3 regions of the Streptomyces sp. LE64 genome follow, and region 1 is predicted to be linked to each of the others. Evidence: predicted binding sites of a transcription regulator. Region 1 holds the regulator's gene; each other region holds the start of a gene.
The links. The regulator HrcA, encoded in region 1, represses chaperone genes, less so after heat shock. The targets are predictions, from matches to a motif close to TTNGCACTCNGNNNNNCNGAGTGCNAA.
Positions count from the first base shown of each region.

Region 2: the regulator HrcA is predicted to act here: its motif matches at 2,147-2,173, upstream of groL (chaperonin GroEL).
Region 3: the regulator HrcA is predicted to act here: its motif matches at 2,052-2,078, upstream of groES (co-chaperone GroES).

Region 1 covers NZ_CP199708.1:1,611,686-1,616,984, reverse strand. Annotated here, with positions in the region: gene ACSMX9_RS07290 (DUF3097 domain-containing protein) at 1-733, opposite strand, end outside; gene ACSMX9_RS07285 (MBL fold metallo-hydrolase) at 845-1,642, opposite strand; gene hrcA (heat-inducible transcriptional repressor HrcA) at 1,834-2,850, shown strand; gene dnaJ (molecular chaperone DnaJ) at 2,851-3,987, shown strand; gene ACSMX9_RS07270 (nitronate monooxygenase) at 4,248-5,299, shown strand, end outside.
Region 2 covers NZ_CP199708.1:3,661,869-3,667,167, reverse strand. Annotated here, with positions in the region: gene ACSMX9_RS16675 (hypothetical protein) at 1-40, shown strand, start outside; gene ACSMX9_RS16670 (hypothetical protein) at 37-282, shown strand; gene groL (chaperonin GroEL) at 367-1,989, opposite strand; gene ACSMX9_RS16660 (cold-shock protein) at 2,423-2,626, opposite strand; gene ACSMX9_RS16655 (MoaD/ThiS family protein) at 3,050-3,325, opposite strand; gene thrC (threonine synthase) at 3,441-4,736, opposite strand; SAM riboswitch class I at 4,754-4,930, opposite strand; gene ACSMX9_RS16645 (glucosyl-3-phosphoglycerate synthase) at 5,063-5,299, shown strand, end outside.
Region 3 covers NZ_CP199708.1:2,243,761-2,249,059, forward strand. Annotated here, with positions in the region: gene groL (chaperonin GroEL) at 1-1,474, opposite strand, end outside; gene groES (co-chaperone GroES) at 1,600-1,908, opposite strand; gene ACSMX9_RS09920 (polysaccharide deacetylase family protein) at 2,179-3,162, opposite strand; gene ACSMX9_RS09925 (THUMP-like domain-containing protein) at 3,358-4,566, shown strand; gene ACSMX9_RS09930 (hypothetical protein) at 4,717-5,148, opposite strand; gene ACSMX9_RS09935 (hypothetical protein) at 5,145-5,276, opposite strand.

The DNA.
Region 1 (5,299 bases):
TGTGCACCCGGGACAGGACGTGCTGCCAGGCGGCGCCGGTGTGCGGGGGCCAGCCGAGCGCCGCGCACACCCCCGTCTTCCAGTCCTGGCCCCGGGGCACCCGGGGCCAGGCCGCGATGCCCAGGGCGGCCGGCTTGACCGCCTGCCAGACGTCCACGAAGGGGTGGCCGACGACCAGGGTGTGCGGATCGGTCACGGCGGCGGCGATCCGGGACTCCTTGCTGCCGGGCACCAGGTGGTCGACGAGGACCCCGAGGCGGGCGTCCGGTCCCGGGGCGAACTCGGCGACGATCGCCGGCAGGTCGTCCACCCCCTCCAGGTACTCCACCACGACCCCCTCCACCCGGAGGTCGTCCCCCCACACCTTCTCGACCAGTTCCGCGTCATGGCGGCCCTCGACGTAGATGCGCCCGGCGCGTGCGACCCGCGCACGCGCCCCCGGCACGGCAACGGAACCGGAAGCGGTGCGGGCGGGGCGTTGCGGGGCCGGCCGGCCGGGGCGGACCAGGGTGACCGGTGCCCCGTCGATCAGGAAGCCGCGGGGCGCCATCGGGAAGACCCGGTGCTTGCCGAACCGGTCCTCCAGGGTGACGGTCCCGGCCTCCACCCGGACCACCGCCCCGCAGAAGCCCGTGTCGACCTCCTCCACCACCAGGTCCACCTCGGCCGCGACCTCGGGCACCGCGGCCCGCTTCTTCCAGGGCGGAGTCAGGTCCGCCGGGTACTGACGCATTCCGAGACGATAGAACGCCGGTCGGTCCCGCCCGGAACGGGGCGCGCGGACGGTGGCGCAAGCCCCCGGATCCGCCCGCCCTCACGCCCCTCAGCCCGGGCGCCCCGCCCCTCAGCCCGGGCCCCCCGCCGCCCCGTCGGCCCCGGGCGTCCCCGGAGCCCCGTCGTCGGGGGCGCACCGGGCGTGGAGCTCCGCCCGCTGGGCCCGGACGAAGTCCGCGTCCACCACGGCCCCGTGCCCAGGCACGTACCGCCCGTGCGGACCGCCGAGGGCGAGCACCCGGTCCAGCGCCCCGGGCCAGCGGTCCGGCCAGGCGTCGGGGCCGGCCTGGGGCTCGCCGGACTCCTCGACCAGATCGCCGCAGAACACCACCGGGGGACGTCCGTCGGACCGGTCGCCGACCACCACGACCAGGTCCTGCCCGGTGTGCCCCGGGCCCACGTTCGCCAGGACCACCGACACGCCGCCCAGGTCCAGGGCGCACACGTCCGCCACCTCGAACCCGGGGGCGCGCAGCGCGCCGGCCGCCGCCGCGGCCTCCGCCGGGGCGACCCCGTGCCGCACCGCATCGGTCCGCAGCTCCTCGCGCCCGGTCACCAGGACGGTCCCGAGCCCGCCGGCCCCGTGGACCTCGGCGTCCCGAAACGCCGCCGCCCCGAAGACGTGGTCGAAGTGCGGATGGGTGAGCGCGATGTGCGTCACACCCCGCCCGCCCAGCAGCCGCCCCGTCTGCTCCCGCAGTTCCGTCCCCTCCCGCAGGGTGGACCCGGCGTCCACCAGCAGGGCGCCGTGCTCGCCCGCCACCAGTCCGACCGTGCAGTCCCAGCCGGGCAGCCTGCGCCGTCCCACCCGCGGAGCGATCCGCTCCCAACCCTCCGCCGTCCAGGCGATGTCCCGTGTCGTTCGCATGCCGCGACGCTAGATCACCGTCCCCGCGCCCGGGTCGGCGACAGCCGCACGTGTCACGGCCTTGCTCCGGGCACGCCCACCGGCCGTACACTTGGCTGGGGACGCTGGCACTCGAAGGTGATGAGTGCCAAGCTCCGGTCCACCGGGCCGGGCGGGTCCACCGCTGGGGCAGACGGAGCTGGAGGTGCGCGATGCTCAGCGAACGCAGGCTGGAGGTGCTGCGCGCCATCGTCCAGGACTACGTCGGCACCGAGGAGCCGGTCGGCTCCAAGGCGCTGACCGAGCGGCACAGCCTCGGCGTGTCCCCGGCGACCGTGCGCAACGACATGGCGGCGCTGGAGGAGGAGGGGTACATCGCCCAGCCGCACACCAGCGCCGGGCGCATCCCCACCGACAAGGGCTACCGCCTGTTCGTGGACAAGCTGGCCGGCGTCAAGCCGATGACGGCCCCGGAACGCCGGGCCATCCAGAACTTCCTGGACGGCGCGGTGGACCTCGACGACGTGGTGGGCCGCACGGTCCGGCTGCTCGCGCAGCTGACCCGACAGGTCGCCGTCGTGCAGTACCCGTCCCTGACCCGCTCCACGGTGCGGCACGTGGAGCTGCTGTCCTTGGCCCCGGCCCGGGTGATGCTGGTCCTGATCACCGACACCGGCCGGGTCGAGCAGCGCATGGTGGACTGTCCCGCCCCCTTCGGCGAGACCTCCCTCGCCGATCTGCGGGCCCGGCTCAACAGCCGGGTCGCCGGCCGGCGTTTCACCGACGTGCCGCAGTTGGTGCAGGACCTGCCCGAGGTGTTCGACGCCGAGGACCGGGGCAGTGTCTCGACCGTCCTCTCCATCCTGTTGGAGACGCTGGTCGAGGAGACGGAGGAACGGTTGATGATCGGCGGCACCGCCAACCTCACCCGTTTCGGACATGACTTCCCCCTCACCATCCGGCCCGTGCTGGAGGCGCTGGAGGAGCAGGTCGTGCTCCTCAAGCTCCTCGGCGAGGCCGAGTATTCGGGCATGACCGTAAGGATCGGTCACGAGAACGCCCACGAGGGACTCAACTCCACGTCCGTGGTGTCGGTGGGCTACGGTTCGGGCGGCGAGGCAGTCGCCAAGCTCGGCGTGGTCGGCCCGACCCGCATGGACTACCCGGGAACGATGGGAGCAGTACGCGCAGTGGCACGTTACGTCGGACAGATCCTGGCGGAGTCGTAAGTGGCCACGGACTACTACGCCGTACTCGGCGTGCGCCGCGACGCGTCCCAGGACGAGATCAAGAAGGCGTTCCGGAGGCTCGCGCGCGAGCTGCACCCGGACGTCAACCCCGATCCGAAGACCCAGGAGCGGTTCAAGGAGATCAACGCCGCCTACGAGGTGCTGTCGGACCCGCAGAAGAAGCAGGTCTACGACCTCGGCGGCGATCCGCTGTCCCAGTCGGGCGGCGCCGGCGCCGGCGGCTTCGGCGCGGGTGGCTTCGGCAACTTCTCGGACATCATGGACGCCTTCTTCGGCACGGCGTCCCAGCGCGGCCCGCGCTCCCGCACCCGGCGCGGGCAGGACGCGATGATCCGGCTGGAGGTGGAGCTGGACGAGGCGGCCTTCGGGACCACCAAGGACATCCAGGTCGACACCGCCGTCGTCTGCACCACCTGCAACGGCGAGGGCGCCGCGCCCGGAACCAGCGCCCAGACCTGCGACATGTGCCGCGGCCGGGGCGAGGTCTCGCAGATGACCCGGTCCTTCCTCGGCCAGGTCATGACCTCGCGGCCCTGTCCCCAGTGCCAGGGCTTCGGCACCGTGGTGCCCACCCCGTGCCCCGAGTGCGCGGGCGACGGCCGGGTCCGTTCCCGCCGCACGCTGACCGTGAAGATCCCGGCCGGTGTCGACAACGGCACCCGCATCCAGCTCGCCGGCGAGGGCGAGGTGGGCCCCGGTGGCGGTCCCGCCGGTGACCTCTACGTCGAGATCCACGAGCTGCCGCACGCGGTCTTCCAGCGGCGCGGCGACGACCTGCACTGCACGGTGACCATCCCGATGACGGCCGCCGCGCTGGGGACGAAGGTGCCGTTGGAGACGCTGGACGGCCTGGAGGAGATCGACATCCGGCCCGGCACCCAGTCCGGCCAGTCGATCCCGCTGCACGGTCGCGGGGTGACCCATCTGCGCGGCGGCGGTCGCGGTGACCTGATCGTCCACGTCGAGGTGCAGACCCCCGCCAAGCTCGATCCGGAACAGGAACGGCTGCTGCGGGAGCTGGCGAAGCTGCGCGGCGAGGAGCGACCGACCGGTCAGTTCCAGCCAGGTCAGCAGGGCCTGTTCTCCCGGCTGAAGGACGCGTTCAACGGCCGTTGACCGTAGTGCGGTCGCCACGCTCCGTGAGGTGCGCCCCTCCTTCCGAGGCCCGGAAGCGAGGGGCGCACTCTTGTCAACACCCGTGTGGAGCAGGGGAGTGGCCGACAATCGCCGCTGTGCGGCTGGTCCAATCCTCAAGTACGCCACTGACCAGCGACAGCGGCCCCTCGTGGCCGATATGTAGAGGAGTACCGGCGGCCGAATATGCCAAATGTACGGCTGGATTCGGACTTGTGTGGCGGACGTGACAACATGCGTCCATGTCCTCCGCGCTGACCGATCTCTTTTCGCGCCCGATCGTGCAGGCACCCATGGCGGGTGGGGTGTCCCGGCCGCAGCTCGCCGCTGCGGTGTCCGATGCGGGCGGACTCGGCTTCCTCGCCGCCGGATACAAGACGGCGGACGGCATGTACCAGGAGATCAAACAGCTGCGGAGCCTGACGGGCCGACCCTTCGGGGTGAACGTGTTCATGCCCCAACCGGAGTACGCGGACCCGGCGGTCGTCGCCGTCTACGGCCACCAACTCGCCGGCGAGACCACCTGGTACGACGTCGAACTCGGCGACCCGGACCACGGCCGCGACGACGGCTACGACGCCAAGCTGGCGATCCTCCTCGACGACCCGGTGCCCGTGGTCTCCTTCCACTTCGGCTGTCCCACCCGCGAGGTCATCGACGCCCTGCGCAAGGTCGGCACCCTCACCCTGGTCACCGCCACCACCCCGGAGGAGGCCCGCACCGTGGAGTGGGCCGGCGCGGACGGCGTCATCGCCCAGGGCGTCGAGGCCGGCGGCCACCAGGGCACCCACCGCGACAGCCTCGACAACGACGCCGCCGGCATCGGCCTGCTCACCCTGCTGCCCCTGATCCGGGCCCAGGTGGGAATACCCGTCATCGCCGCCGGCGGGCTGATGCGCGGCGCCCAGATCGCCGCCGCCCTCGCCGCCGGGGCGGACGCCGCCCAACTCGGCACCGCCTTCGTGCCCACCCCCGAGTCCGGTGCCCACCTCATGCACAAACAGGCCCTCACCGACCCGCTGTACGTCCGCACCGAACTCACCCGTGCCTTCACCGGTCGCCCCGCCCGCGGCCTGGTCAACCGCTTCCTGCGCGAACACGGGCCGTACGCCCCCGCCGCCTACCCGCAGGTGCACCACCTGACGGCACCGCTGCGCAAGGCCGCCGCCAAGGCCGTCGACCCGCAGGGCATGGCACTCTGGGCCGGGCAGGGGCACCGGCTCGCCCGCGAACTGCCGGCCGGGGAACTGGTCGAGACGCTGACCGCCGAGATCGAGGACGCCGCGGACGTCCT
Region 2 (5,299 bases), 2.1 Mb from region 1:
ACCCCAGCCACCGGCGTACCTGTGGGTGGTGTCCCCGTGACGCGCGAGGCCCTGACCGGTCCCCCGCCCGAGCCGTTCACCGCACGGTGCGTCGTCTGCCACCGGCGCACCACGGCGCCCGTGGCCGTCCGGCACGCCGGAAGCCTCAGCGGCGGCAACGCCGTCACCCTCTACGCCTGCCCCGCCCACGTGTCCTCCGTCGCCCCCGGCCCCTTCGGCGACGAGTTCGCCCCGGAAGCCGAAGGGCTCGAAGGGCGAGAGGGGCTCGAAGGAGCAGCGTGAAACGCCCGAGGGCGGCACCCCCTGCGGGGTGCCGCCCTCGGTCCGTCCGGACGGACGGGTGGTGCGGAAGTCCGAGCCGGAGGCTCAGAAGTCCATGTCACCGCCGGGCATGCCACCGGGAGCGGCAGCAGCGGCCTTCTCCGGCTTGTCGGCGATGACGGCCTCGGTGGTGAGGAACAGCGCGGCGATCGACGCGGCGTTCTGGAGCGCGGAGCGCGTCACCTTGGCCGGGTCGAGGATGCCCTCGGCGATCATGTCGACGTACTCGCCGCTGGCGGCGTTCAGGCCGTGACCCGGGGTCAGGTTGCGGACCTTCTCCACCACGACGCCGCCTTCGAGACCGGCGTTGACGGCGATCTGCTTGAGCGGGGCCTCCAGGGCCAGCTTGACGGCGGCGGCACCGGTGGCCTCGTCGCCCTCCAGCTCCAGCTTGTCGAAGACGGCGGACGCCTGGAGCAGGGCCACGCCACCACCGGCGACGATGCCCTCCTCGACGGCGGCCTTCGCGTTGCGGACGGCGTCCTCGATGCGGTGCTTGCGCTCCTTGAGCTCCACCTCGGTGGCGGCACCGGCCTTGATGACGGCCACGCCGCCGGCGAGCTTCGCCAGGCGCTCCTGGAGCTTCTCGCGGTCGTAGTCCGAGTCGGAGTTCTCGATCTCGGCGCGGATCTGGTTCACGCGACCGGCGACCTGGTCGGTGTCACCGGCACCGTCGACGATGGTGGTCTCGTCCTTGGTGATGACGACCTTGCGGGCGCGGCCCAGGAGGTCCAGGGTCGCGTTCTCCAGCTTGAGGCCGACCTCCTCGGAGATGACCTCGCCGCCGGTCAGGATGGCGATGTCGCCGAGCATGGCCTTGCGGCGGTCGCCGAAGCCCGGGGCCTTGACGGCGACGGACTTGAAGGTGCCGCGGATCTTGTTGACGACCAGGGTCGACAGGGCCTCGCCCTCGACGTCCTCGGCGATGATCAGCAGCGGCTTGCCGGACTGCATGACCTTCTCCAGCAGCGGCAGCAGGTCCTTGACGTTGCCGATCTTGGAGTTGGCGATCAGGATGTACGGGTCGTCCAGGGACGCCTCCATACGCTCCATGTCGGTGGCGAAGTACGCCGAGATGTAGCCCTTGTCGAAGCGCATGCCCTCGGTGAGTTCCAGCTCCAGACCGAAGGTCTGGGACTCCTCGACGGTGATGACGCCTTCCTTGCCGACCTTGTCCATCGCCTCGGCGATGAGGTCGCCGATCTGGGTGTCGGCGGCGGAGATGGAGGCGGTGGAGGCGATCTGCTCCTTGGTCTCCACGTCCTTGGCCTGCTCCAGCAGGGCGGCGGAGACGGCCTCGACGGCCTTCTCGATGCCGCGCTTGAGGGCCATCGGGTTGGCGCCCGCCGCGACGTTGCGCAGACCCTCGCGGACCAGCGCCTGGGCGAGGACGGTCGCGGTCGTCGTGCCGTCACCGGCGACGTCGTCCGTCTTCTTCGCGACCTCCTTGACCAGCTCGGCGCCGATCTTCTCGTAGGGGTCTTCGAGCTCGATCTCCTTGGCGATGGAGACACCATCGTTGGTGATCGTGGGGGCGCCCCACTTCTTCTCAAGGACGACGTTGCGGCCCTTGGGGCCGAGGGTGACCTTGACGGCGTCGGCGAGCTGGTTCATACCGCGCTCAAGGCCGCGCCGCGCCTCCTCGTCGAACGCGATGATCTTGGCCATGTGAAGTGGTCCTCCCGGACTGAAGGGGGTCCTACCCGCGCCCTTACGGCGTGGGAGCGGATGGTTCGGACCGCGCTGGCGCCCGCGACGGACGACCTGCGACACCGGGTGGAGGATGCCCCCGCCCGGTCCGCGGGCCTCACCGACCCGGTCCTTCGTAGCACTCTCACTCGTAGAGTGCTAACGCCAATGATTAGCACTCGACCGGTGCGAGTGCAAGCGGCTTGCCCTTGCGAGATACCGCCGCCATCGCTTCCGTGCAGGTCAGGGCGGTTCGGCCAACCGAAGCACGACCGGGGCGCGACCGAATGCGGGAACGGTGCCGCCGGGGCGCGGGGGCGCGACAGGGGGCGGGCGGGGGCGGACAGTACGGAGGGTCCGCACCCTGTGGGGTGCGGACCCTCCGGAACGTCGCAGCCAGTCGACGCCGGCGTCAGACGGCCAAACGGACCATGTCGGCCTGCGGCCCCTTCTGACCCTGCGAAATCTCGAACTCGACCCGCTGACCCTCTTCGAGGGTGCGGTACCCGTCCATCTGGATGGCGCTGTAGTGGACGAAAACATCCGCACCACCGTCGACCGCGATGAAGCCGTAGCCCTTCTCCGCGTTGAACCACTTGACGGTGCCCTGAGCCATGCCTAACTCCCCTATTACTGGCCCTTGCACAGGACCGCACTTCGCGGGCCCGGGTCAGACCTCCACCCCCCAACGGTTGGGGGTGTGCGCCGGAACGCGTCGACCGCCGCTGAATGTATCTGTCCAACTGCCGTCTGCAACAGGTCAACTGGACGAGAAATCCGGGAGCGGCTGCTCGGAGAAACACGGATGACCGGCGCGAATTCAGGGCAACTCGGGCCGGTCAAATGTGATGAAAGGGCCAATTCGGTAATGCTCTTTGGCTGCTTCTTGTCGGCGCGCGGCTGAGAAGTCATATGTGTGAAGTACAAATGCGCGAGCCATTTCCCCAACCCTACCGCGTTCAATCCTCATGAATGACCCCCTCCGCTTCTCTTGCGGAGGGGGTCGAGGTGATGACGGAGCGTCAGCCCCGGCGGAGGCTCAGCCGCCGGCGACGGCCGGGATGATCGAGATGCCCGCGCCGTCCGGGGTGGCGGTGGCGAGGCCCTGCTCGAAGCGGACGTCGTCGTCGTTCACGTACACGTTGACGAAGCGGCGCAGCTTGCCCTGGTCGTCCAGGACCCGACCGGCGATGCCCGCGTGGTTCTTCTCCAGGTCGGCGATGACCTCGCTGAGGGTCGCCCCCTCGGCGGGAACCTCGGCCTGGCCGCCGGTGTACGTGCGCAGGATGGTCGGGATGCGAACGGTGACACTCATGAGAAGACCTTTCCGGTCGTTTCCGGAGAGAACCGGAGAGAAGTGGAGGGAAGGGCGGGGGGAGTTTCGCGACCTCCCGCCCCGGGGACGTCAGGGGGCGGGAGGGGGTGGCGGTTCAGTCGGTGGCGAGGCCCGCCGCACGGAAGGCGTCGAGGTTCGGCTTGATGGTCGCGGTGGGACGGGCCCGGTCGGCGACCGCGTCCAGGGTCTTGAGCCCGTCGCCGGTGTTGATGGCGACGGTGGTCAGCGTCGGGTCGAGCTGCCCGTTCTCGATGAGCTTCTTGGTGACGCCGAGGGTGACGCCGCCCGCGGTCTCCGCGAAGATGCCCTCGGTCCGGGCCAGCAGCGAGATCGCCTCGACGACCGCGGCGTCGTCCACGTCCTCCACCGCGCCGCCGGTGCGCCGGGCGATGTCGAGGACGTAGGGGCCGTCCGCCGGGTTGCCGATGGCCAGCGACTTGGCGATGGTGTCGGGCTTCTGCGGGCGGACCACGTCGTGGCCGGCCTTGAAGGCGGTGGAGACCGGGGAGCAGCCGGTGGCCTGGGCCCCGAAGATCTTGTAGGGCTTGTCGGCGACCAGCCCGAGCTTGATCAGCTCCTGGAGGCCCTTGTCGATCTTCGTGAGCTGGGAGCCCGAGGCGACGGGGATGACGATCTGGTCCGGGATCTCCCAGCCGAGCTGCTCGCAGATCTCGTACGCCAGGGTCTTGGAGCCCTCGCCGTAGTACGGGCGCAGGTTGACGTTGGTGAAGCCCCAGCCCTCGCCCAGCGGGTCGCCGATCAGTTCGGAGCAGAAACGATTCACATCGTCGTAGGTGCCCTCGATGGCGACGAGTTCGCCCCCGTAGACGGCGGCGGTGACGACCTTGGCCTGCTCCAGGTCGTGCGGGATGAAGACGCAGGAGCGCAGCCCCGCGCGGGCAGCGGCGGCGCCGACCGCGCCGGCGAGGTTGCCGGTGGAGGAGCAGGAGAGCGTGGTGTAGCCGAAGGCGCGGGCGGCCTCGACGGCCTGGGCGACGACCCGGTCCTTGAAGGAGTGCGTCGGGTTGCCGGAGTCGTCCTTGACGTACAGCCGGCCGGTGACGCCCAGCTCGCGGGCGAGGTTGTCGGCCTTGACGAGCTGCGTCCAGCCGGGGTTCAGGTTGGGCTTGCTGGCCACGTCGGCGGGGACGGGCAGCAGCGGGGCGTAGCGCCAGACGTTCTCGGGGCCGGACTCGATCTTCTTGCGGAGCCCCTCCGGGTCGCCGACCGGGAAGTCGTAGGCGACTTCGAGGGGCCCGAAACAGAGCTCGCAGGCGAAGATCGGGCCGAGTGCGAACCGCTCCCCGCACTCCCGGCAGGAGAGTGCCGCGGCGGGACCCAGGTCCACGGTGGTGGTGTCGGTGGTGGACGCGGCGGTCTGAACAGCCATGGTGGCGAGGCCCTCTCTCCTCATCTTCCCCGTGACGCGTTTCGTCACGAGACGGAATTGGCACCTTCCCGAGTCGGGAGCCTCGCGGGCCGTCCACCGTGATCGACGTGATCGTTCGGCGGCGGCGACGAGAACCGACTGGAGGGTTGCCGGGGCTTCAACGGGCCGTGTCCCTCTGCCCCTCTGGATGAGCGGTATGCGGTTGTCAGCGCTGCGGACCCGACGTGCGGCGGCCGTGCGCGTTGCTCAAGACTGTAACCGAAGGCCAGGACGGTTGAGATAGCCGTCCGCACCGCGAGATGGGTCACAGTAGGGAGCCACTGACCGTGCTGGAAGAGGTCGAGTCCTGGTTGAGCAGGCGTTCCTGGTCCGTGGCGGACCGTCCGCCGCACCAGCTCGTCGCGGCGAAACGGGCCTCGGGGTCCACGGTCAGTGTGGTGCTGCCCGCGCTGGACGAACAGGAGACGGTCGGCCAGATCGTGTCCGTGATACGCACCGAGCTGATGGCCGGACCGACGCCCCTGGTCGACGAGCTGGTGGTGGTCGACTCCGGCTCCACGGAC
Region 3 (5,299 bases), 630 kb from region 1:
CGGCCTTGACCAGGTCGCCGTACTCCTCGGTGGCGGCGTTGTAGCCGTGGCCGGCCTCCAGGTCGGCGACCTTGGAGACGATGACGTAGCCCTCCAGGCCGGCGTTCTCGGCGATCCAGCGCAGCGGCTCGACCGCGGCGCGGCGGACCACGGAGACACCGGTGGCCTCGTCGCCCTCCTTGCCGAGGTTGCCCTCCAGCACCTTGGCGGCGTGCACCAGGGCGGAACCGCCACCGGAGACGATGCCCTCCTCGACCGCGGCGCGGGTCGCGGAGATGGCGTCCTCCAGACGGTGCTTCTTCTCCTTGAGCTCGACCTCGGTCGCGGCACCGACCTTGATCACGCAGACGCCGCCGGCGAGCTTGGCGAGGCGCTCCTGGAGCTTCTCGCGGTCCCAGTCGGAGTCGGTGTTCTCGATCTCGGCCTTGATCTGCGCCACGCGGCCGACGACGTCCTCGGAGTTGCCGGCGCCGTCGACGATGGTGGTGTCGTCCTTGGAGACGGTCACCCGGCGGGCGGAACCCAGCACCTCCAGGCCGACCTGGTCGAGCTTGAGGCCGACCTCCTCGGCGATGACCTGGGCACCGGTGAGGGTGGCCATGTCGCCGAGCATCGCCTTGCGGCGGTCACCGAAACCGGGGGCCTTCACCGCGACGGCGTTGAAGGTGCCGCGGATCTTGTTGACGACCAGGGTCGACAGGGCCTCGCCCTCGACGTCCTCGGCGATGATCAGCAGCGGCTTGGAGCCACCCGCCTGGATGACCTTCTCCAGCAGCGGCAGCAGGTCCTGGATGGAGGAGATCTTGCCCTGGTGGATGAGGATGTACGGGTCCTCCAGGACGGCTTCCATGCGCTCCTGGTCCGTCACGAAGTACGGCGACAGGTAGCCCTTGTCGAAGGCCATGCCCTCGGTGAAGTCCAGTTCGAGGCCGAAGGTGTTCGACTCCTCGACGGTGATGACACCGTCCTTGCCGACCTTGTCCATGGCCTCGGCGATCAGCTCGCCGACCTGCGGGTCCTGGGCGGAGAGACCGGCGACGGCGGCGATGTCCGACTTCTCGTCGATCGGGCGCGCGGTGGCGAGGAGCTCGTCCGAGACGGCCTTGACGGCGGCGTCGATGCCCTTCTTCAGGGCGGCCGGGGAGGCGCCGGCGGCCACGTTGCGCAGACCCTCCTTGACCAGGGCCTGGGCCAGCACGGTGGCGGTGGTGGTGCCGTCGCCCGCGATGTCGTTGGTCTTGGTCGCCACCTCCTTGACGAGCTGGGCGCCGAGGTTCTCGTACGGGTCCTCGACCTCTACCTCACGGGCGATGGTGACGCCGTCGTTGGTGATGGTCGGCGCGCCGAACTTCTTGTCGATGACGACGTTGCGCCCGCGGGGGCCGATCGTCACCTTGACGGTGTCGGCAAGCTTGTTGACGCCGCGCTCAAGGGCGCGACGGGCGTCTTCGTCGAACTTCAGGATCTTCGCCATGGGAGCGGTTCAGCCCTCTCAGAAACTGCTGGAAGCGGTGAAACGGAACGCGCCCCCGGCACCCGGCTTCGCGCGGGGCCAGGGGCACGTTCCACGAGCACGGGGCGTTTCGGGACGCCCGGTGACTACTTCTCGATGATCGCGAGCACGTCGCGGGCCGAGAGGACGAGGTACTCCTCGTTGTTGTACTTCACCTCGGTGCCGCCGTACTTGCTGTAGAGGACGACGTCGCCGACGGCGACGTCGAGCTCGACGCGCTTGCCGTCCTCGACCCGGCCCGGGCCCACGGCCAGGACGACGCCCTCCTGGGGCTTCTCCTTGGCGGTGTCCGGAATGACCAGGCCGGAGGCCGTGGTCTGCTCGGCGTCGAGCGGCTGGACCACGATGCGGTCCTCAAGCGGCTTGATGGCAACCTTGGAGCTGGTGGTCGTCACGATCCGACCTCCCCCTTCGGAGATCTCACGGGGTCAATTGTCTGGGGTGGCGACCGGGTCGATCCGTCGTCGCGGGTGCCGGACCTGCCTGTCGCATTGGCACTCGCCGGTGGAGAGTGCCAGGGCCGAGACTATGACCGGGATTAGCACTCGGTCAAGCGGAGTGCCAACGCGCCGTCCGTTCGGGCTCCGCCGCACGCTCCCCGCGCGGGGGCGGGCGGCCCGCTCGGCCGCGAGCGGGAGCCTCCTGGGGCCGGCGGTCCCGCCCCGTCAGAGGTAGTCCTCCAGCTTGGCCACGGCGTAGCCCTGGTCGGTGACGTGCTTCAGGAAGCGGCGCATGGCGTCGGGCATGCTGCCGCCCCAGTCCCCGCGGCCCCGGAAGTGGGTGAGCACGATGTCGCCGGGGTGCAGGCTGCGGTCCCACTCGCGGTACTCCCAGCGGTCGGCGAAGACCTCCTCGTTCCAGAGCGGCACGTGTCGGATGCCGCAGGACTCGGCGGCGCGCAGGGTGTCGGCGTTGTAGTTCCCGTACGGCGGCCGGAAGACGGTGGGCCGGGTCCCGTACTGCTTCTGGATCACGTCCTGCATGCCGCAGATCTGCTGCTTCTGCTGGGCGTAGGACAGGCCCGGCAGGTAGGGGTGGGTCAGGGTGTGGTTGTTGAGGGTGACCCCGGCGTCGCGCATGGCGCGGAAGTAGCCGTAGTCCTCCTTGACCAGGTAGTCGCTGAGGAACGCGGTGTACGGGACCTGGAGTTCCTCCATCATCCTGATCAGCGCCGGGTCCTTGTCGGCGCCGTCGTCGATGGTGAGGAAGACGACCTTGTCCCTGGTGGGGATGGTGGTGAAGACCGGCGGCAGGCCCTCCTGCCCCTCGACCTCGAACCCGTCCCGGGTGGTGATCCTCGGCTTCACCGCGGGCGGCGGCGGGGCGAGGAGCGGCGGCTTGGCGAGCCCCCAGCGCTTGGCGGTGGCGAGCCGGGCCGCCTCGACGGTGCGCTTGCGGACGACGGCGGGGTCCTCGACGGCCTCCTTCGCGCCCTTCGCGCCCTTCGCGCCGGGGGCGCCGCCCGGCTGCCCGGAGGCGGAGGCGGCGGGCTTCGCCGGCTCGGCCGGTCCCGTGCCGCAACCCGCGACGGTGGTGGCGGTGACGCCGAGGGCGAGGACGGCGACGAGCGCTCGGGCGAGCGCCCGGGGGCGAATCCGCCGGGGTGCGCCCGAGCCGGCGCGCGGGGACGCTTCCGGGCGCGGGGACACTTCGGCTCGGGCAGGCGCTTCGGGGCGCAGGGACCGGCGCTCCGCGCGACCGATGCGCCCGCGCATCTCGCGGGTAATTTGTTCGTTTTGTCTTACTAGTCGCATGGGGCCGCATCCTGTCAGCGGCCCCGGCGCACCCCGGGTCGACACCGCCACCGCCCCCGGACCATCCACCGACTGGCCCACAATGGCCCGGTGAGCACCACCGACCCCTGCCCCGCGCCCGAGGCGCAGTTCGCCGCGCTCCTCACCGACGAGGGCCGCGCCCTGCTGGACGAGGTCCGCGACACCGACCCCGCCCGGGAACTCGCCGTCGCCACCCGGCTGCGCCGCGACCACCCCGCCGAACTGGTGAACGCCGCACTCGCGCAGGCCCGGCTGCGGCAACGGGCGGTGGCCAAGTTCGGGGCCGAGGACGCGGCCCGGATGTTCTTCACCCCGGACGGGGTGGAACAGGCCACCCGCACCAGCGTGGCCGCCTACCGCGCCGGGCGGATGCGGGCCCTGGGCGTCACCTCAGTGGCCGACCTGTGCTGCGGCATCGGCGGCGACGCCCTGGCCCTGGCCCGGGCCGGCATCCGGGTGCTGGCCGTCGACCGATCCGCGCTGACCTGCGCAGTCGCCCGCGCCAACGCCCGCGCCCTGGGCCTCGCGGACCTCATCGAGGTCCGCGAGGCCGATGTGACCGAGGTGGCCGTGGACGGCTACGACGCGGTGTTCGTGGACCCGGCCCGCCGCGGCGGCCGTGGCCGGATCTTCGACCCCGAGGCGTACTCCCCGCCGCTGAGCCTGGCCGTCGACGCGGTGCGCAAGGCGGGCCGCGGAGCGCTGAAGATCGCCCCGGGCGTGCCGCACGAGGCGGTGCCCGAAGGCGTCGAGACGGAGTGGATCTCGGACCGGGGCGACCTCAAGGAGGCGGTGCTGTGGTTCGGCACCGACGCCCCCGACTCCCGCCGCTCCACCCTGCTGCCCGGCGGCGCCACCCTCACCGCCGCCCTGGACCGACTCCCCCCGGACCCCCCGGTGCGCCCGGTCGGCCGGTACCTGTACGAGCCCGATCCGGCGGTGATCCGGGCCCGTTTGGTGGCTTCGGTGGCCGAACGGGTCTCGGGCGGGCTGCTCGACGCGACCATCGCCTACGTCACCTCCGACGAACTGCGCCCCACCCCGTTCGCCACCGCCTACGAGGTGACCGACCACCTCCCCTTCCACGTCAAGCGGTTGAAGGCGCTGCTGCGGGAGCGCGGGGTGGGCACGCTCACCGTCAAGAAGCGGGGCTCCGCCGTGGAGCCCGAGGAGTTGCGGCGCAAGGTCCAGCCCCTCAAGGGTCCGCACGCGGCGACGGTGTTCCTGACCCGGGTGGCCGGCGCCCCCGCCATGCTGATCGGCCACCCGGTCGCCTGACCCCCGCTGCCCCCTTGTCACTCTCTCTGACGGCCAGCCGGCGGTGGGAGGGCTCGGCCCTGGTGGCTCAGTGACGGGCTGCTCCGAGGGCGAGTGCGGTGAGGAGTGCGGCGACGGTGAGCATGCAGAGGAGTTGGTCGGTGCGGGGATTCATCCCGCAGCCTTGAGAAGCAGCGCCGAGACCGCTTCGGGTGGGCAGAGTTGTTGGCCGTTCGGAGGGATGATCCAGTGGCAGCGGTGGTGGGTGGTGGGGTGGGTGAGGTCGGGGCGAGGGAGGCCGAGGTAGGCGTTGGTGCCGAGGTAGCGGGTGTGGGGGTGGCTTTCGATGGGTGGGGTGTGGGGTGGGACGAGGGCGTAGTGGTGGTGGGTGGTGCGGTCGGTGAGGACGGGGCCGTGGAGGGTGTGGGTGAGGTAGATGCGGACCTGTTCGGGTTCGCGGGTGCGGGCGGCGGTGTGGACGAGGTCGGTGGGCATCCGGATCGCGGCGAACGCGTGGCCGCAGGGCACCAGGGCGATGCTCCGCCGCAACCACTGCTCCTGCACCTCCCACGCCGACAACACCGCCGAGAGGGGGTGGTTCATGGGGTGGGGTGCTCCAGGGTGGCGAAGTGGGCCCGGTCCGCGGTCTTCCACTCCCGCCGCAGCCGCTTGCCCTCCGGGCAGCCGATCGGCTCCGGGAGACAGTCGTCACACGTCCCGACGTGACTCAAGTACGCACGCCAGGCTGCCCGTT